2 regions of the Streptomyces sp. NPDC021020 genome follow, and region 1 is predicted to be linked to the other one. Evidence: riboswitches for the same ligand, from Rfam matches in the RefSeq annotation. Region 1 holds a riboswitch; the other holds the start of a gene.

Region 1 (7,744 bases):
CACCTGAGGGGGACCAGGACCCCGCCGCCTCTCTCCCGCGGAGCCGCGCGTGCCACCATGTGAGCCGCGATCAACGGAGGAGCCGGACCACGGCAGCACGAGCGCAGTCGGGAGCAGACGTCATGGAGAGCGACGCGGTCACCAGTGCGGAGACGACGACGGGCGGCACCGCCGGCCGTACCGCGCGGGTGCCCAAGTACTACCGGCTCAAGCGCCATCTGCTGGACATCACCCAGACCATGCCACCGGGCACCCCCGTCCCGCCCGAACGCACCCTTGCCACCGAGTTCGACACCTCCCGCACCACCGTCCGGCAGGCCCTCCAGGAGCTTGTCGTCGAGGGCCGACTGGAGCGTATCCAGGGCAAGGGCACCTTCGTGGCCAAGCCCAAGGTCTCCCAGGCGCTGCAACTGACCTCGTACACCGAGGACATGCGCGCCCAGGGCCTCGAACCCACCTCCCAGCTGCTGGACATCGGCTACATCACCGCCGACGACCGGCTCGCCGGGCTGCTGGACATGAAGGCCGGCGGGCGCGTGCTGCGCATCGAGCGGCTGCGGCTCGCCAACTCCGAGCCGATGGCCATCGAGACCACCCACCTGTCCGCCAAGCGCTTCCCCGCGCTGCGCCGCAGCCTGGCCAAGTACACCTCGCTCTACACCGCGCTGGCCGAGGTCTACGACGTCCGGCTCGCCGAGGCCGAGGAGACCATCGAGACGTCGCTGGCGACCCCGCGCGAGGCCGGGCTGCTGGGCACCGACGTGGGCCTGCCGATGCTCATGCTCTCCCGGCACTCGATCGACACCACGGGCGAGCCGGTCGAGTGGGTGCGGTCGGTCTACCGCGGCGACCGGTACAAGTTCGTGGCCCGCCTCAGCCGCCCCACCGACTGATCCGGGTACCCCTACCGGTGCTTTCCGGTCACCCGCGCGGCTGACCTGGGAACTGATCCGTGCACGGGTAGTGACTGCCGCCGCTAGCCTCCCCTAGATTTCCTGGCCATTACAGCCGCTCTAGGGGACGGGAGCACCAGCACATGTCACCAGCACCACCGGACCCACGGCCACCGGTCGTCACCCCCACCCGGGTCGTCGCCGCGCTGTGCCTGCTCGCACCGTTCGTCGCCCTGCTGTGGGTGGACTCCTACGCCCGTACGACGCCGGCCTTCATCGGCATCCCGTTCTTCTACTGGTACCAGATGGCCTGGGTGCCGGTGGCGGCCGCGCTGACCTTCACCGCGTACGTGCTCGTACGCCGCGAGGAGCGGGCGCGCAAGGGCGGTGAGGACGCGTGAAGGACGGCGTCAACGGCGTCGCGCTCGGCGTCTTCGTCTTCTTCTTCCTGGCCGTCACCGTGCTCGGCTTCTTCGCCGCGCGCTGGCGGCGCGCCGCGGACCCGCTGCACCTGGACGAATGGGGCCTGGGCGGGCGGAGTTTCGGGACCTGGGTGACCTGGTTCCTGCTCGGCGGCGACCTGTACACCGCGTACACGTTCGTCGCCGTGCCCGCCGCGATCTTCGCGGGCGGCGCCGCGGGCTTCTTCGCGGTGCCCTACACGATCATCACCTACCCGCTGGTCTTCCTCTTCCTGCCGCGGCTGTGGTCGGTCTCGCGCCGGCACGGCTACGTGACCTCCTCGGACTTCATCCGCGGGCGGTTCGGCTCCAAGAGCCTGTCGGTGGCCGTCGCGATCACCGGCATCATCGCCACGATGCCCTACATCGCGCTGCAACTGGTGGGCATCCAGGCCGTCCTGGACGTCATGGGCGTCGGCGGCAGCGACGGCACCAACTGGTTCCTCAAGGACCTGCCGCTGCTCATCGCCTTCGGCGTGCTCGCCGCGTACACGTACTCCTCGGGGCTGCGCGCGCCCGCGCTCATCGCCTTCGTCAAGGACGCGCTGATCTACATCGTCATCGTGGTCGCCATCATCTACATCCCGTACAAGCTCGGCGGCTTCGACGACATCTTCAGCAAGGCCGGTGACGCCTACGCGGTGACGAACAAGCAGGGCGTCGCCCGCGGCTCCCTGGTGACCGGCCCGAAGGCCCAATGGGCGTACGCCACGCTGGCGATGGGCTCGGCGATGGCGCTCTTCCTCTACCCGCACTCGATCACCGCCGTGCTGTCCGGCAAGAGCCGCGACACCATCCGCCGCAACACCACGATCCTGCCGCTGTACTCGCTCATGCTCGGCCTGCTGGCGCTGCTCGGCTTCATGGCCATCGCGGACGGCGTCGGCGCGGGCGACCCGAAGTACAACAACCAGCTGGCCATCCCGCAGCTCTTCGAGAACGTCTTCCCGTCGTGGTTCGCGGGCGTCGCCTTCGCCGCGATCGGCATCGGGGCGCTCGTGCCCGCCGCCATCATGTCCATCGCCGCGGCGAACCTCTTCACCCGCAACATCTACAAGGACCTCATCAAACCGGACGCCACCCCGGCGCAGGAGACCGCGGTCTCCAAGGCCGTCTCGCTCGTGGTCAAGGTCGGCGCGCTGGTCTTCGTCCTCACCATGGACAAGACGGTGGCCATCAACTTCCAGCTGCTGGGCGGCATCTGGATCCTGCAGACCGTCCCGGCCATAGTGGGCGGCCTGTTCACCCGCTGGTTCCACCGCTGGGCGCTGCTCGCCGGCTGGGCGGCGGGTATGTTCTACGGCACATGGAAGGCGTACGAGCAGTCCAGCCCGGCGCAGTCGCACTTCGGCGGGAACGCGGACATGATCCCGCTGATCGGTGAGAAGGGTTACATCGGCCTGACGGCCTTCGTCCTCAACGCGGGCGTCGCGATCGTCCTGACGGTCGTCCTGCGGGCCTTCAAGGCCCCTGCGGGCGTGGACGAGACCTCGCCGGGCGACTACACCGCGGAGTCCGCCGCGGAGCTCCCGAGCCCCGCGACGCCGCCGGACACGACGGTCACCCCGGGCCTGCCCGAGCCGGCGTAGGGGCTGCGCCCGAAGGGGCGCGGGGAACTGCGCGAGCAACCACCCACCGGCCGGTGGTCCGGTACGCACCGAACTGCCCCTTCGGGCCGGTGACGACGTGCACGTGGTCGGTGGCTGAGCGCGCAGTTCCTCGCGCCCCTGGTGTACCCGGCGACACAACATCTAGCCCCGTCCATGTGCGGCAGCACAAGATGTATGCTCAACTCCGCTGCCCGCAGGGGAAGCCGGTGCGAATCCGGCGCTGCCCCGCAACGGTGAGCTGCCGCGCGCCCAAGCGCCACGCAGCGGAGCCCGATCGCCTGCCGGCAGACGGCGTTCCGGTCCGCGAACCGTGACGCCGCTGTGTCCGGGCCTCGTGGAGTGGGCTCCGCGGACGCGGCTCGGCATGCCCGCAGGGCTGCCGCGGCCCCCTCCGTCCCTCCCCGCGCGGCCGCCGCCGCTCATGTGGGAGACCGCATCACCGTGACCATCGCGCCCGAAGCCCCCGCAGCCACCGCCACCGCCACCACCGGCGCGCCCGACAGCGCCGACCTGCTGCGTACCCTCGTGGAGCTGTGTACCGACCTTCCCGACACCGACCCCGGCAGGGTCGCCGGCGCGGCGTTGCGGGGGCGCAGCGCGGCCGCGGACACGGCGGAGCTGCGGGTGCTGGCCACCGAGGCGGCGGCCGGGCTGATCTCGGAGGACCCGGCGTACTCGCGGCTGGCGGCGCGGCTGCTGACCGTGACGGTCGCCGAGGAGGCCGCGTCGCAGGGCGCGGTGTCCTTCACGGCCTCGATCGCGGTGGGGCACCGCGAGGGCCTGGTCGCCGACCGCACCGCCGACTTCGTCACCCGGCACGCGGCCCGGCTGGACGCCCTGGTCGAGCGGGCGCTCGCCGAGGGCGCCGACGACCGCTTCGGCTACTTCGGCCTGCGCACCCTCTACACCCGCTACCTGCTGCGGCACCCGCTGACCCGCAAGGTCGTCGAGACCCCGCAGCACTTCCTGCTGCGGGTGGCCGCGGGGCTGGCCGAGGACGAGAGCGCCGCGGCGCTGGACGAAGTGGCCGCGCTCTACCGGCTGATGAGCGCGCTGGACTACCTGCCCAGCTCCCCCACGCTCTTCAACTCCGGTACGCGGCACCCGCAGATGTCCTCGTGCTACCTGCTGGACTCGCCGCTCGACGAGCTGGACTCGATCTACGACCGCTACCACCAGGTGGCCCGGCTGTCGAAGCACGCGGGCGGCATCGGACTGCCCTTCTCCCGTATCCGCGCCCGCGGTTCGCTCATCCGCGGCACCAACGGGCACTCCAACGGCATCGTGCCCTTCCTGAAGACGCTGGACGCCTCGGTCGCGGCCGTGAACCAGGGCGGCCGCCGCAAGGGCGCCGCGGCGGTCTACCTGGAGACGTGGCACGCGGACGTCGAGGAATTCCTGGAGCTGCGCGACAACACCGGTGAGGACGCCCGGCGTACGCACAACCTGAACCTGGCGCACTGGGTGCCGGACGAGTTCATGCGCCGGGTCGAGGCGGACGCGCAGTGGTCGCTGTTCTCGCCGGTGGACGTACCGCAGCTCGTCGACCTGTGGGGCGACGACTTCGACACCGCCTACCGCGCCGCCGAGGCCGCCGGGCTCGCCCAGCGCACCCTGCCCGCACGGGAGTTGTACGGCCGCATGATGCGCACCCTGGCGCAGACCGGCCAGGGCTGGATGACGTTCAAGGACGCCGCCAACCGCACCGCCAACCAGACCGCGCGCCCCGGCCGTACCGTGCACTCGTCCAACCTGTGCACGGAGATCCTGGAGGTCACCGACGACTCCGAGACGGCCGTGTGCAACCTCGGCTCGGTGAACCTCAGCGCCTTCGTCACCGCCGAGGGGGACATCGACTGGGCGCGGCTGGACGAGACCGTGCACACCGCGGTGACCTTCCTGGACCGGGTCGTCGACATCAACTACTACCCGACCGAGCAGGCGGGCCGCTCCAACTCCCGCTGGCGGCCGGTGGGTCTGGGCGTGATGGGCCTCCAGGACGTCTTCTTCAAGCTGCGGCTGCCCTTCGCCTCCCCCGAGGCCCGCGCGCTGTCCACGAAGATCGCCGAGCGCGTCATGCTCGCCGCCTACGAGGCCTCCTGCGGCCTGGCCGAGCGGCACGGGCCGCTGCCCGCGTGGGCGGAGACCCGCGCCGCGGACGGCGTGCTGCACCCGGACCACTACGGCTTCCAGACCGCGTGGCCCGAGCGCTGGGCGGCGCTGCGCGAGCGCGTCGCGGCGCACGGCATGCGCAACGCGCTGCTGCTGGCCATCGCCCCGACCGCGACCATCGCCTCGATCGCCGGCTCGTACGAATGCATCGAGCCGCAGGTGTCCAACCTCTTCAAGCGCGAGACGCTGTCCGGCGAATTCCTCCAGGTCAACTCCTACCTGGTGGCCGACCTCAAGCGGCTGGGCGTGTGGGACGAGCAGACCCGCGAGGCGCTGCGCGAGTCGGCCGGCAGCGTCCAGGGCTTCGGCTGGATCCCCGCGGAGGTGCGCGAGCTCTACCGCACCGCCTGGGAGCTGCCGCAGCGCGCCCTCATCGACATGGCCGCGGCCCGTACCCCGTACCTGGACCAGAGCCAGTCGCTGAACCTGTTCCTGGAGACGCCCACCATCGGCAAGCTCTCCTCGATGTACGCCTACGCGTGGAAGCAAGGCCTGAAGACCACGTACTACCTGCGCTCCCGCCCGGCGACCCGGATCGCCCGCGCCGCGCAGGGCTCCGCACCCGCGGCCGTACCCGCTCCCGCGTCCCCCGCCGCGACCGCCGACGCGATCGCGTGCTCCCTGGAAAACCCCGAGTCCTGCGAGGCCTGCCAGTAATGACCAGCACCACCGCGAACGTGAAGAACCTGCTCGACCCGGGCTTCGAACTCACCCTGCGTCCGATGCGCTACCCGGACTTCTACGAGCGCTACCGCGACGCGATCAAGAACACCTGGACGGTGGAGGAGGTCGACCTGCACTCCGACGTCGCCGACCTCGCCAAGCTCACCCCGGGCGAGCAGCACCTCATCGGGCGGCTGGTGGCGTTCTTCGCCACGGGCGACTCGATCGTCTCCAACAACCTGGTGCTCACCCTCTACAAGCACATCAACTCCCCCGAGGCGCGGCTCTACCTGTCCCGCCAGCTCTTCGAGGAGGCCGTGCACGTCCAGTTCTACCTGACGCTGCTGGACACCTACCTGCCCGATCCGGCCGACCGGGCGGCGGCCTTCGACGCGGTCGAGGAGATCCCGTCCATCCGCGAGAAGGCGCAGTTCTGCTTCCGCTGGATGGCGAACTTCGACGGCCAGGGCGCCGAGAAGATCGACCGCCTGGAGACGCACGAGGACCGCCGCAACTTCGTCCTCAACCTGATCTGCTTCGCGGCCTGCATCGAGGGCCTGTTCTTCTACGGGGCCTTCGCGTACGTCTACTGGTTCCGCTCCCGCGGGCTGCTGCACGGCCTGGCGACCGGCACGAACTGGGTCTTCCGCGACGAGACGATGCACATGAGCTTCGCCTTCGACGTCGTCGACACGGTGCGCAAGGAGGACCCGTCGCTCTTCGACGAGCGGATGCAGGCCGAGGTCACGGACATGCTGCGGGAGGCCGTCGAGGCGGAGCTGCAGTTCGCCCGCGACCTGTGCGGTGACGGGCTGCCGGGCATGAACACCGACTCCATGCGCGAGTACCTGGAGTGCGTCGCCGACCAGCGGCTCGCCCGCCTCGGCTTCCCGCCGCTGTACGGCTCCCGCAACCCCTTCTCCTTCATGGAGCTGCAGGGCGTGCAGGAGCTGACGAACTTCTTCGAGCGCCGGCCCTCCGCCTACCAGGTGGCGGTGGAGGGCACGGTCGCGCTCGACGAGGAGTTCTAGGACGCCCGGGAGGCGGCCCTAGTCGTTCGGCACCGTCGCGAACTTCGGGGTCGCCTCCGCCATCTGGCGCATGACGTCCTTGCGGTCGCGCTTGGACAGCCGGTCGATGTAGAGCCGCCCGTAGAGGTGGTCGGTCTCGTGCTGGAGGCACCGGGCGAAGAAGCCGGTGCCCCGCACGACGATCGGGTTGCCCTCCAGGTCCTGCCCGCGGACCACCGCGTAGTCCGGGCGCGGCGTCTCCATGTACGCGCCCGGCACCGACAGGCACCCCTCGTTGGAGTCGTCGAGGTGCCGCTTGTCGGCGGGCAGGTCTTCCAGGACGGGGTTGCACACGACGCCGACGTGCCGGGCGTCGTTGTCGTCCGGGCAGTCGTAGACGAAGACCTTCAGGTCCACGCCGATCTGGTTCGCGGCGAGCCCCACGCCCTCCGCCGCGCGCTGGCTGGCGAACATGTCGTCGACGAGCGCGAGGAGATCCGCGCCGAAGTCGGTGACGTCCCGGCACTCGCGGTGCAGCACGGGGTTGCCGACCACCGTGATCGGCCGCGCGGTGCCGCGCACCCGGTGTGCTTCCTCGCGGGCGGCGCCGTCGGTCACGTCGTCGACGAACGTCTCCCCCTCCTCCGGAGGGGCGGTGTCAGCGGTCTGCGCCATCGTTCTGCTATCGCCTTCCAGGCCGGTTCACTAGTCCGTCCAGGGTACGGGAGCGGGCCGCAGGGCCCGCCGCCGCAGGGATCAGCAGACCTCTTCGAGGTCGCGCCAGGCGCGGGTGGCCGGCGAGTCCGCGACCCAGCTGTCGAGCAGGCCGCGCACCAGCCCGGCCGGCGCGGCGATGCCGCACTCGCGCTCCTGCGACCAGTGCGACCCGCTCTCGGAGTCGCTCAGGTGGCTGAGGTGCCCGGGGTGGCCGGGCT
Region 2 (7,744 bases), on a different contig from region 1:
GGAGGGCTGGTCGGCCCGCACCGGGGCCGCCGCGCGCGCCGCGGGGCTGCGGCACCGCCCGCGCGCGGAGATGCTCGCCGACACGCTGCGCTGGGAGCGCGCTGAGGGGCTCGACCGGGAGCGCAGGGCGGGCCTCAGCGCCGGACGGGAGCGCGAGCTGCTGGCGGCGCTGGGCTGACGGGCCGCGGGCCGGCCCGGCCGCTGTCGGTGCCGCACGGCACACTGGCCCTCATGACACCGGACGCGCTCAAAGCCATCTGCCTGGGAATGAACGGGGCCGAGGAGACCTTCCCGTTCACCGCGGAGACGTCCGTCTTCAAGGTCGGCGGAAAGATCTTCGCGATCACCGCGCTGGACGCCGAGCCGCTGAGCGTGAGCCTGAAGTGCGACCCGGAGGTGGCGCTGCAACTGCGTACGGCCCACCCGGAGATCACCGGCGGCTGGCATCTGAACAAGCGTCACTGGAACACGGTGCGCCTGGACGGGGCGCTGCCCGACGACCAGGTGCGCGAGATGGTCGAGGACTCCTACGACCTGATCGTCTCCAGGCTTCCGCGCCGCGAGCAGCTGCGGCTGGACTGGCCCGGGGTACGCGAGAACGGAGTACGTGAGAACGGGGTGCGAGGGCCGGGGATACCCGACGACGGGACGCGCTGAGCCGTGCGGGCCGTCGGGCCGCCCGGCCCGGCGCGCCCCCGGCGGTGCGGGCGGCGCCCCGCGCAGGATGGAGGGCGCCCCGCCCGCCGGCCCCGCCGCCCGCTTCCGTGAAGAGGTCCCGCCGTGCCCGCTTCCTCCTCCGGCCGCTACGGCGAGGACGCCTTCCCGCCCGGCCGGGAGGGCGAGGGCGAGCGCATCGACTACGGCGCCCTCGCGTACGACGACGTCACGCTCGCCCACCTGCGCGCCCTCGGTGCGGGCCCCGGCTGGCGGTGCCTCGACGCCGGCGCCGGTACGGGTACGGTCGCGCGCCGGCTGCTGGCCGACGCCGGGGTGGACGGCGTGCTCGCCGTGGACCGCGACGTGCGCTTCCTCGCCGCCCGCCCGGTGCCCGGCCTCGACGTGCTGGAAGCCGATGTCACCGCGGCCCCGGACGCGGTTCCCGGCTCCTTCCGGCTGGTGCACGCCCGGTTCCTGCTGATGCACCTGCCCGAGCCCGAGCGCATGGTCCGGCGGCTGGCGGAGCTGGTCGAGCCGGGCGGCTTCCTGGTCCTCGGCGACGCGGTCGACCTCACCGGCGACCGGGCGCCCGCGTCCCCGTACACGGCGGCGATGCGCGCGATGTGGCAGGGCCTGGAAGCCGCAATCGGGACGGACGCGTCCTGGGTGCCGTCCTACCCCGCGCTGCTGCGGGCGGCCGGGCTGGAATCCGTGGGCGCCGGGATCCATGTGCCGCCGCTGCTGCCGGGCAGCGCGATCAGCCGCTTCTGGGCCGACACCTGGCAGCGCAGCCGCCCGGCCATGCTCGCCACCGGCCTGATCGACGACGCGGGCCTGGACGCGGCCCTGCGCTACCTCGACTCCCCGCGGTGCGCCGCGCTCTCGGCGGGCCTGCTCACCGCCTGGGGCCGCAGGCCACGGCGGTAGCCGCAGGCCCGCGCCGCCGCTCGCCTTGCGGGAGCGGCGGACAGGCGCAGCATGGGAGGAGCGGCATCCGGCGGCGGGAACGAGGGGCGGGACGCACCGGGCCCGCGGGGCGTCCGTGACGCACGCGGCGCGCGGGGGGAAGGCGACCGAGCGAGCGAGAGGAAATCTTCATGCCCTTCGTGACGACGCGGGACGGGGTCGAGATCTTCTACAAGGACTGGGGCCATGGCCGTCCGGTGGTCTTCATCCACGGCTGGCCGCTCAGCGGCGACGCGTGGCAGGACCAGCTCAAGGCGGTGGCCGACGCGGGCTTCCGCGGCATCGCGCACGACCGGCGCGGCCACGGGCGCTCGACTCCGGTCTTCGACGGCTACGACTTCGACACCTTCGCCGACGACCTCGACGACCTGATCACCGGCCTGGACCTGCGCGACGTCACCCTCGTCGCCCACTCCATGGGCGGCGGCGAACTGGCCCGCTACATCGGCCGGCACGGCACGGAGAGGGTCCGCTCGGCGGTGCTGCTCTCGGCGATCCCGCCGATCATGCTCCAGGGGCCGGACAACCCGGAGGGGGTGCCGCAGAAGGCCTTCGACGAGATCAAGGCCGGCATCCTCGCCGAGCGCTCGCAGTTCTGGAAGGACACCTCGGAGGCGTTCTTCGGGGCGAACCGCGAGGGCAGCCGGGCCACCCAGGGCAACCGGGACGCCTTCTGGCTGATGGCGATGGACGAGACGATCGAGGGCGCCGTGGCCTGCGTGGACGCCTTCGCGGCGACCGACTTCCACGCGGACCTCGCGAAGTTCGACGTCCCGACGCTGGTCGTGCACGGCGACGACGACCAGATCGTGCCCTTCGCGGCGACCGGCGCCAAGACGGCGAAGCTGGTCGAGGACGCCGAGCTGAAGGTCTACGAGGGCGGCTCGCACGGCATCGCGCTGGTGCCCGGCGACAAGGAGAAGTTCACCAAGGACCTGCTGGAATTCCTGGCGAAGTGACTCCCCTCCCGTCCCCCGGCGCCGCGGCCCGCCCGCGCCGCCGGGGGACGGCCGGGCCCGGCGGACGGAGAGCGCGGTGGCGACGAAGGCAGCGGTGGACGTGGTGGTGGTCGGCGCCGGGCTCGCGGGGCTCGCGTGCGCGCAGGACCTGGTGGCCGCGGGGCTGCGGGTCCGGGTGCTGGAGGCGTCCGACGGGGTCGGCGGGCGGATGCGCACCGATGTGCGGGACGGCTTCCGCTTCGACCGCGGCTTCCAGGTCGTCAACCCGTCCTACCCGCAACTGCGCCGCCGGCTGCGGGTGGACGAGCTGGACGCGCGGCCGTTCGGCCCCGGCGTCCTGGTGCGCACCCCGCGGGGCATGCTGCGCTTCGCCGATCCGACGCGGGCCCCGCGGCAGGCCGCCGATCTGCTGCCCGGCCGGCTCGGCTCGCTGCGGGACGTGTCCGCGCTGGTCATGCTGTGCGGGCGGGATCTGCTCACGCCGCCGCGGGCGCTCAAGCGGGCGCCGGACCGGACGACCAGGACGGCGCTGGCGGATGCCGCGATCGGCGAGGATCTGGTGGAGCGGCTGCTGCGGCCCTTCCTGTCGGGGGTGTTCCTGGAGGACGAGCTGGAGACCTCCAGCCGCTACTTCCACCTGGTGTGGCGCTCGATGATGCGCGGCAGGCTGTGCCTGCCCGCCCGCGGTGTCGCCGCGGTCCCCGAGCAGCTCGCCGCCGCCCTGCCGGACGGCACGGTGGTGCTCGGCACCCCGGTCGAACGTCTCACCGGGGAAGGGGTGCTGACGGCGTACGGGGAGGAGCAGCCGGCCCGCGCGGTGGTCGTCGCGACCGGCCCGGCGGCCGCCGCGGAGCTGCTGCCGGGACTCGCCGTGCCGCCGGTCCGCGCGGTCACCACGTACTACCACGCCGCCCCGCGGTCGCCGCTGGCCGAGCCGACGCTGGTCGTGGACAGCGCGCGGCGGGTGCTCAACACGGTGGTGCTCAGCGAGGTCGCGCCGTCGTACGCGCCGCGCGGGCGGGCGCTGGTGGCCACCTCGGTCCTGGGCGCGGACGACCCCGCGCGGCGGGAGGCGCGGGTGCGCGACGTGCTGGCCGAGCTGTACGGGACGGACACCCGCGGCTGGGAGCCGGTGGCCGTCTACCCGGTGCCGGAGGCGCTTCCGGCCATGCCACCGCCCTGGCCGCTCTCCCGTACCACCCGCCACTCCCCCGGTGTCCACGTCTGCGGCGACCACCGCGCGACCGGCTCCGTGCAGGGCGCCCTCGCCTCCGGCGCACGCGCCGCCCGCGAGATCCTCGCCGACCGCGCGACCGGCGGGTAGCGGCGTCCGGTCACCGGCGTCGGCGGCCGTACCGGGTGTGGTGCCGCTCGTGGAAGGCGCGGGTGAGCAGGGCGTGGATGTGGTGGCCGAGCTCGTCGGGCCCCGTCAGCGGGTGCGGGAAGGGCAGCCGGGCGTCGAGGTGGCCGTACGGGCGCTCCAGGCGCAGCACGATGCCGTGCCGGTCGAGGGCGAGCGGGACGACGCGGGTGACATCGACGAGCTGCCGGTCCGTCAGCAGCCGGGCCAGCTCGTCCAGGTGCTCCTGGTGGTCCTCGGCCAGGTGCAGCAGCAGCCGCGCCTCGGCGGAGGCGACCGGGTCGGGCCGGGCGGCGGCCAGCTCGCCGGGTGCGACCAGGTGGCGGGCCCCGCGCGCGTCGAACGCGACGGCGCGGACGTCGGCCCGCAGCCGCACCGCCCCGGCAGGCCCCGGTTCGGGCGCCTGCAGCCGGGCGGTGATCCGCACCCGGGCGCGGACCCGGTCGCGTACGGGTACGGGCGCGAGGTCCGTCCACTCCAGCACCGCGGGGATGCCGACCGCCGGGCCGCAGGACGCCTCCGCGGCGGTGCGGCTGTCGACGGGGACGCGCAGCCGCAGGACGCGGCCGTCGAAGTCGGCGGCCACGCCGGTCAGGAAGTCCTCGTGCGCACCGTTGGCCGTCACCCCGGCGGAGCCCGCGGTCGACAGGATGCTGCGGACTTGCTCGGCGGCGCTGGGCTCGCGCGGATCGGCGGTCCTGGTCACACGTCCTCCTCGGGACTTAGGTAAGCCTAACCTTAATATGACACCGAGCCGGGATGTGGACAACGGCAGCCGGAAGTCCCGCGGCGTTCTACGCTGGGTGGTGCAACTGGTTCGCCCTGCCCGCCAGGCAGGCGCGTCGTAAGAGGGAACCCGGTGGGAATCCGGGACTGCCCCGCAGCGGTGAGTGGGAACGACCGCCGTCATACGCACTGGGTCCGGGCCGCGGACCTGGGAAGCGACGGCCAGTAGGAAAACTGCCTTCCGGCAGAGCGCCCGCGAGTCCGAAGACCTGCCCGTTGCCCGTACGCGGACCGTTCCGCGCACGGACATCCCGGTGACCTCGAGGGCGGGTCGGCGACAACCGGCGGGTGGACGTACCCCTTTCGGGGGGAACAGTCCCGACCCGTCCGGCTGCGTCACCCTTCACGCCCCCGTCCCGTCGCCGGGATCTCAGGGATCCGTCTCGTGAAGGAGATCTCCGTGACAACCAAGCCCGCAGCCGCGGCAGCACGGGCCACCGTGTACGGCTACCCCCGCCAGGGTGCCGACCGGGAACTGAAGAAGGCCGTCGAAGGCTACTGGAAGGGCCGCGTCACCGCGGCCGAGCTGCGTAGGACCGCGGCCGAGCTGCGCCGGGCCAACTGGCGGCAGCTGTCCGAGGCCGGCATCGACGAGGTGCCCACCGGCGACTTCTCGCTCTACGACCACGTCCTCGACACCAGCGTCATGGTCGGCGCGATCCCCGCGCGGCACCGCGCCGCGGTCGAGGCCGACCCGCTCGACGGCTACTTCGCGATGGCCCGCGGCACGCAGGACGTCGCGCCGCTGGAGATGACGAAGTGGTTCGACACGAACTACCACTACCTGGTGCCCGAGCTGGGGCCCGACACCGTCTTCGCCCCCGACCCCGCCAAGCAGCTCGTCGAGCTGGCCGAGGCCCTGGCGCAGGGGCTGACCCCGCGGCCGGTGCTCGTCGGACCCGTCACGTACCTGCTGCTGGCCAAGCCCGCGCCCGGCGCGCCCGCGGACTTCGAGCCGCTGAGCCTGCTGGACCGGCTGCTGCCCGTCTACGCCGCGGTGCTGGCCGGGCTGCGCGCGGCGGGCGCCGAGTGGGTGCAGCTCGACGAGCCCGCGCTCGTCCAGGACCGGGACGCCGCCGAACTCGACGCCGCCGCCCGCGCCTACCGCGCGCTGGGCTCCCTGACGGACCGCCCGAAGCTGCTGGTCGCCTCCTACTTCGACCGGCTCGGCGAGGCCCTGCCGGTGCTGGCCGAAGCCCCGGTCGAGGGCCTGGCCCTGGACTTCACCGGCCCGGCCGCCGGCAATCTCGACGGCCTCGCGGCGGCCGGCGGACTGCCCGGCAGGCGCCTGGTCGCGGGTGTCGTCGACGGCCGCAACATCTGGACCGCCGACCTGCGCAAGGCGCTCGCCACCCTCGGCACCCTGCTGGGGCTGGCCGGTCAGGTCGACGTCGCCGCGTCCTGCTCGCTGCTGCACGTGCCGCTCGACGCCGCCGCCGAGACCGGCCTCGACCCGCAGGTGCTGCCCTGGCTCGCCTTCGCCCGGCAGAAGACCGCCGAGATCGCCACCCTCGCCGCGGGCCTGTCCCGCGGCACGGAGGCCGTCGCCGACGAGCTGGCCGCCAACCGCGCCGCGCTCGACTCGCGCGCGGCCTCCCCGCTCACCCGCGACCCGGCCGTCCGCGAGCGGGCCGCGGCCGTCACCGCCGCCGACGCCCGCCGCGCGCAGCCGTACGACGAGCGCACCACCGCCCAGCGGGCCCGGTTGCGGCTGCCGCTGCTGCCGACCACGACGATCGGCTCCTTCCCGCAGACCGGCGAGCTGCGCACCGCCCGCGCCGACCTGCGGGCCGGACGCATCGACACCGCCGGCTACGAGGAGCGGATGCGCGACGCCGTCCGCGAGGTCATCGCCTTCCAGGAGAAGACCGGCCTGGACGTCCTCGTGCACGGCGAGCCCGAGCGCAACGACATGGTCCAGTACTTCGCCGAGCAGCTCACCGGCTACCTGGCCACCCGGCACGGCTGGGTCCAGTCCTACGGCACCCGGTACGTGCGCCCGCCGATCCTGGCGGGTGACATCTCCCGCCCCGGGCCCATGACCGTGCGCTGGACGTCCTACGCCCAGTCGCTCACCGACCGGCCGGTCAAGGGCATGCTCACCGGACCGGTCACGATGCTCGCCTGGTCCTTCGTCCGCGACGACCAGCCGCTCGGCGACACCGCCCGGCAGGTCGCCCTGGCGCTGCGCGACGAGGTCGCCGACCTGGAGGCCGCGGGCACCGCCGTGATCCAGGTGGACGAGCCCGCGCTGCGCGAGACTCTGCCGCTGCGTGCCGCCGACCGGCCGGCGTACCTGGCGTGGGCCACCGAGGCCTTCCGGATCACCACCGCCGGGGTGCGCGCGGACACCCAGGTCCACACGCACATGTGCTACGCGGAGTTCGGCGACATCGTGCAGGCCATCGACGACCTCGACGCGGACGTCATCAGCCTGGAGGCGGCCCGCTCGCACATGCAGGTGGCCCGCGAGCTGGCCGCGCACGGCTACCCGCGCGAGGCCGGTCCGGGCGTCTACGACATCCACTCGCCCCGCGTCCCCGGCGCCGACGAGGCGGCCCGGATGCTGCGCACCGGGCTGAAGGCCATCCCCGCGGAGAGGCTGTGGGTCAACCCCGACTGCGGTCTGAAGACCCGCGGCTGGCCCGAGACCCGGGCGTCGCTGGAGAACCTGGTGGCCGCGGCCCGCACGGTCCGCGCCGAGCTGGACGCCTGACCCGCGCCCGGCGCCCGGCGTTGCCGCGCGGCAACGCCGGGCGCCGGGCCGGACCGGCCGCGTGTCAGGCCCGGCGTGCCGCCAGCCGCGTCACCCCGGCCGCGCACCGGTGCAGCGTGCCGAGCGGGTGCGGCTCGCCGTGCCCGGGGGTCTCGACGCCTGCCAGCAGTACGTTCCACGGCAGCGCGCTGTCGGTCTCGACAGTGATCTCGTCACCGGCGCGGGTGACGGTGAAGGTGACCGGCGTGCCCGAGCCGTCCGGCGCGGGCACCGGCGTCACGGTGGTGGCGCCGTCGGCCG

The links. Region 1 has a riboswitch for cobalamin ahead of ACH4SL_RS12340 (ribonucleoside-diphosphate reductase subunit alpha). Riboswitches for the same ligand answer to the same signal wherever they lie in the genome.
Region 2: another riboswitch for cobalamin. It lies ahead of metE (5-methyltetrahydropteroyltriglutamate--homocysteine S-methyltransferase); the one in region 1 lies ahead of ACH4SL_RS12340 (ribonucleoside-diphosphate reductase subunit alpha).

Annotation. Positions count from the first base shown of each region.
Region 1 is NZ_JBIRQQ010000004.1:66,233-73,976, reverse strand. Features, by position in the region: gene ACH4SL_RS12355 (GntR family transcriptional regulator) at 123-893, shown strand; gene ACH4SL_RS12350 (DUF3311 domain-containing protein) at 1,037-1,294, shown strand; gene mctP (monocarboxylate uptake permease MctP) at 1,291-2,943, shown strand; cobalamin riboswitch at 3,132-3,265, shown strand; gene ACH4SL_RS12340 (ribonucleoside-diphosphate reductase subunit alpha) at 3,406-5,793, shown strand; gene ACH4SL_RS12335 (ribonucleotide-diphosphate reductase subunit beta) at 5,793-6,830, shown strand; gene def (peptide deformylase) at 6,849-7,484, opposite strand; gene ACH4SL_RS12325 (tetratricopeptide repeat protein) at 7,566-7,744, opposite strand, start outside.
Region 2 is NZ_JBIRQQ010000002.1:904,874-912,617, reverse strand. Features, by position in the region: gene ACH4SL_RS08285 (oxidoreductase) at 1-178, shown strand, start outside; gene ACH4SL_RS08280 (MmcQ/YjbR family DNA-binding protein) at 232-657, shown strand; gene ACH4SL_RS08275 (class I SAM-dependent methyltransferase) at 781-1,584, shown strand; gene ACH4SL_RS08270 (alpha/beta fold hydrolase) at 1,755-2,582, shown strand; gene ACH4SL_RS08265 (NAD(P)/FAD-dependent oxidoreductase) at 2,659-3,906, shown strand; gene ACH4SL_RS08260 (DUF2470 domain-containing protein) at 3,917-4,648, opposite strand; cobalamin riboswitch at 4,739-4,960, shown strand; gene metE (5-methyltetrahydropteroyltriglutamate--homocysteine S-methyltransferase) at 5,129-7,444, shown strand; gene yicI (alpha-xylosidase) at 7,509-7,744, opposite strand, start outside.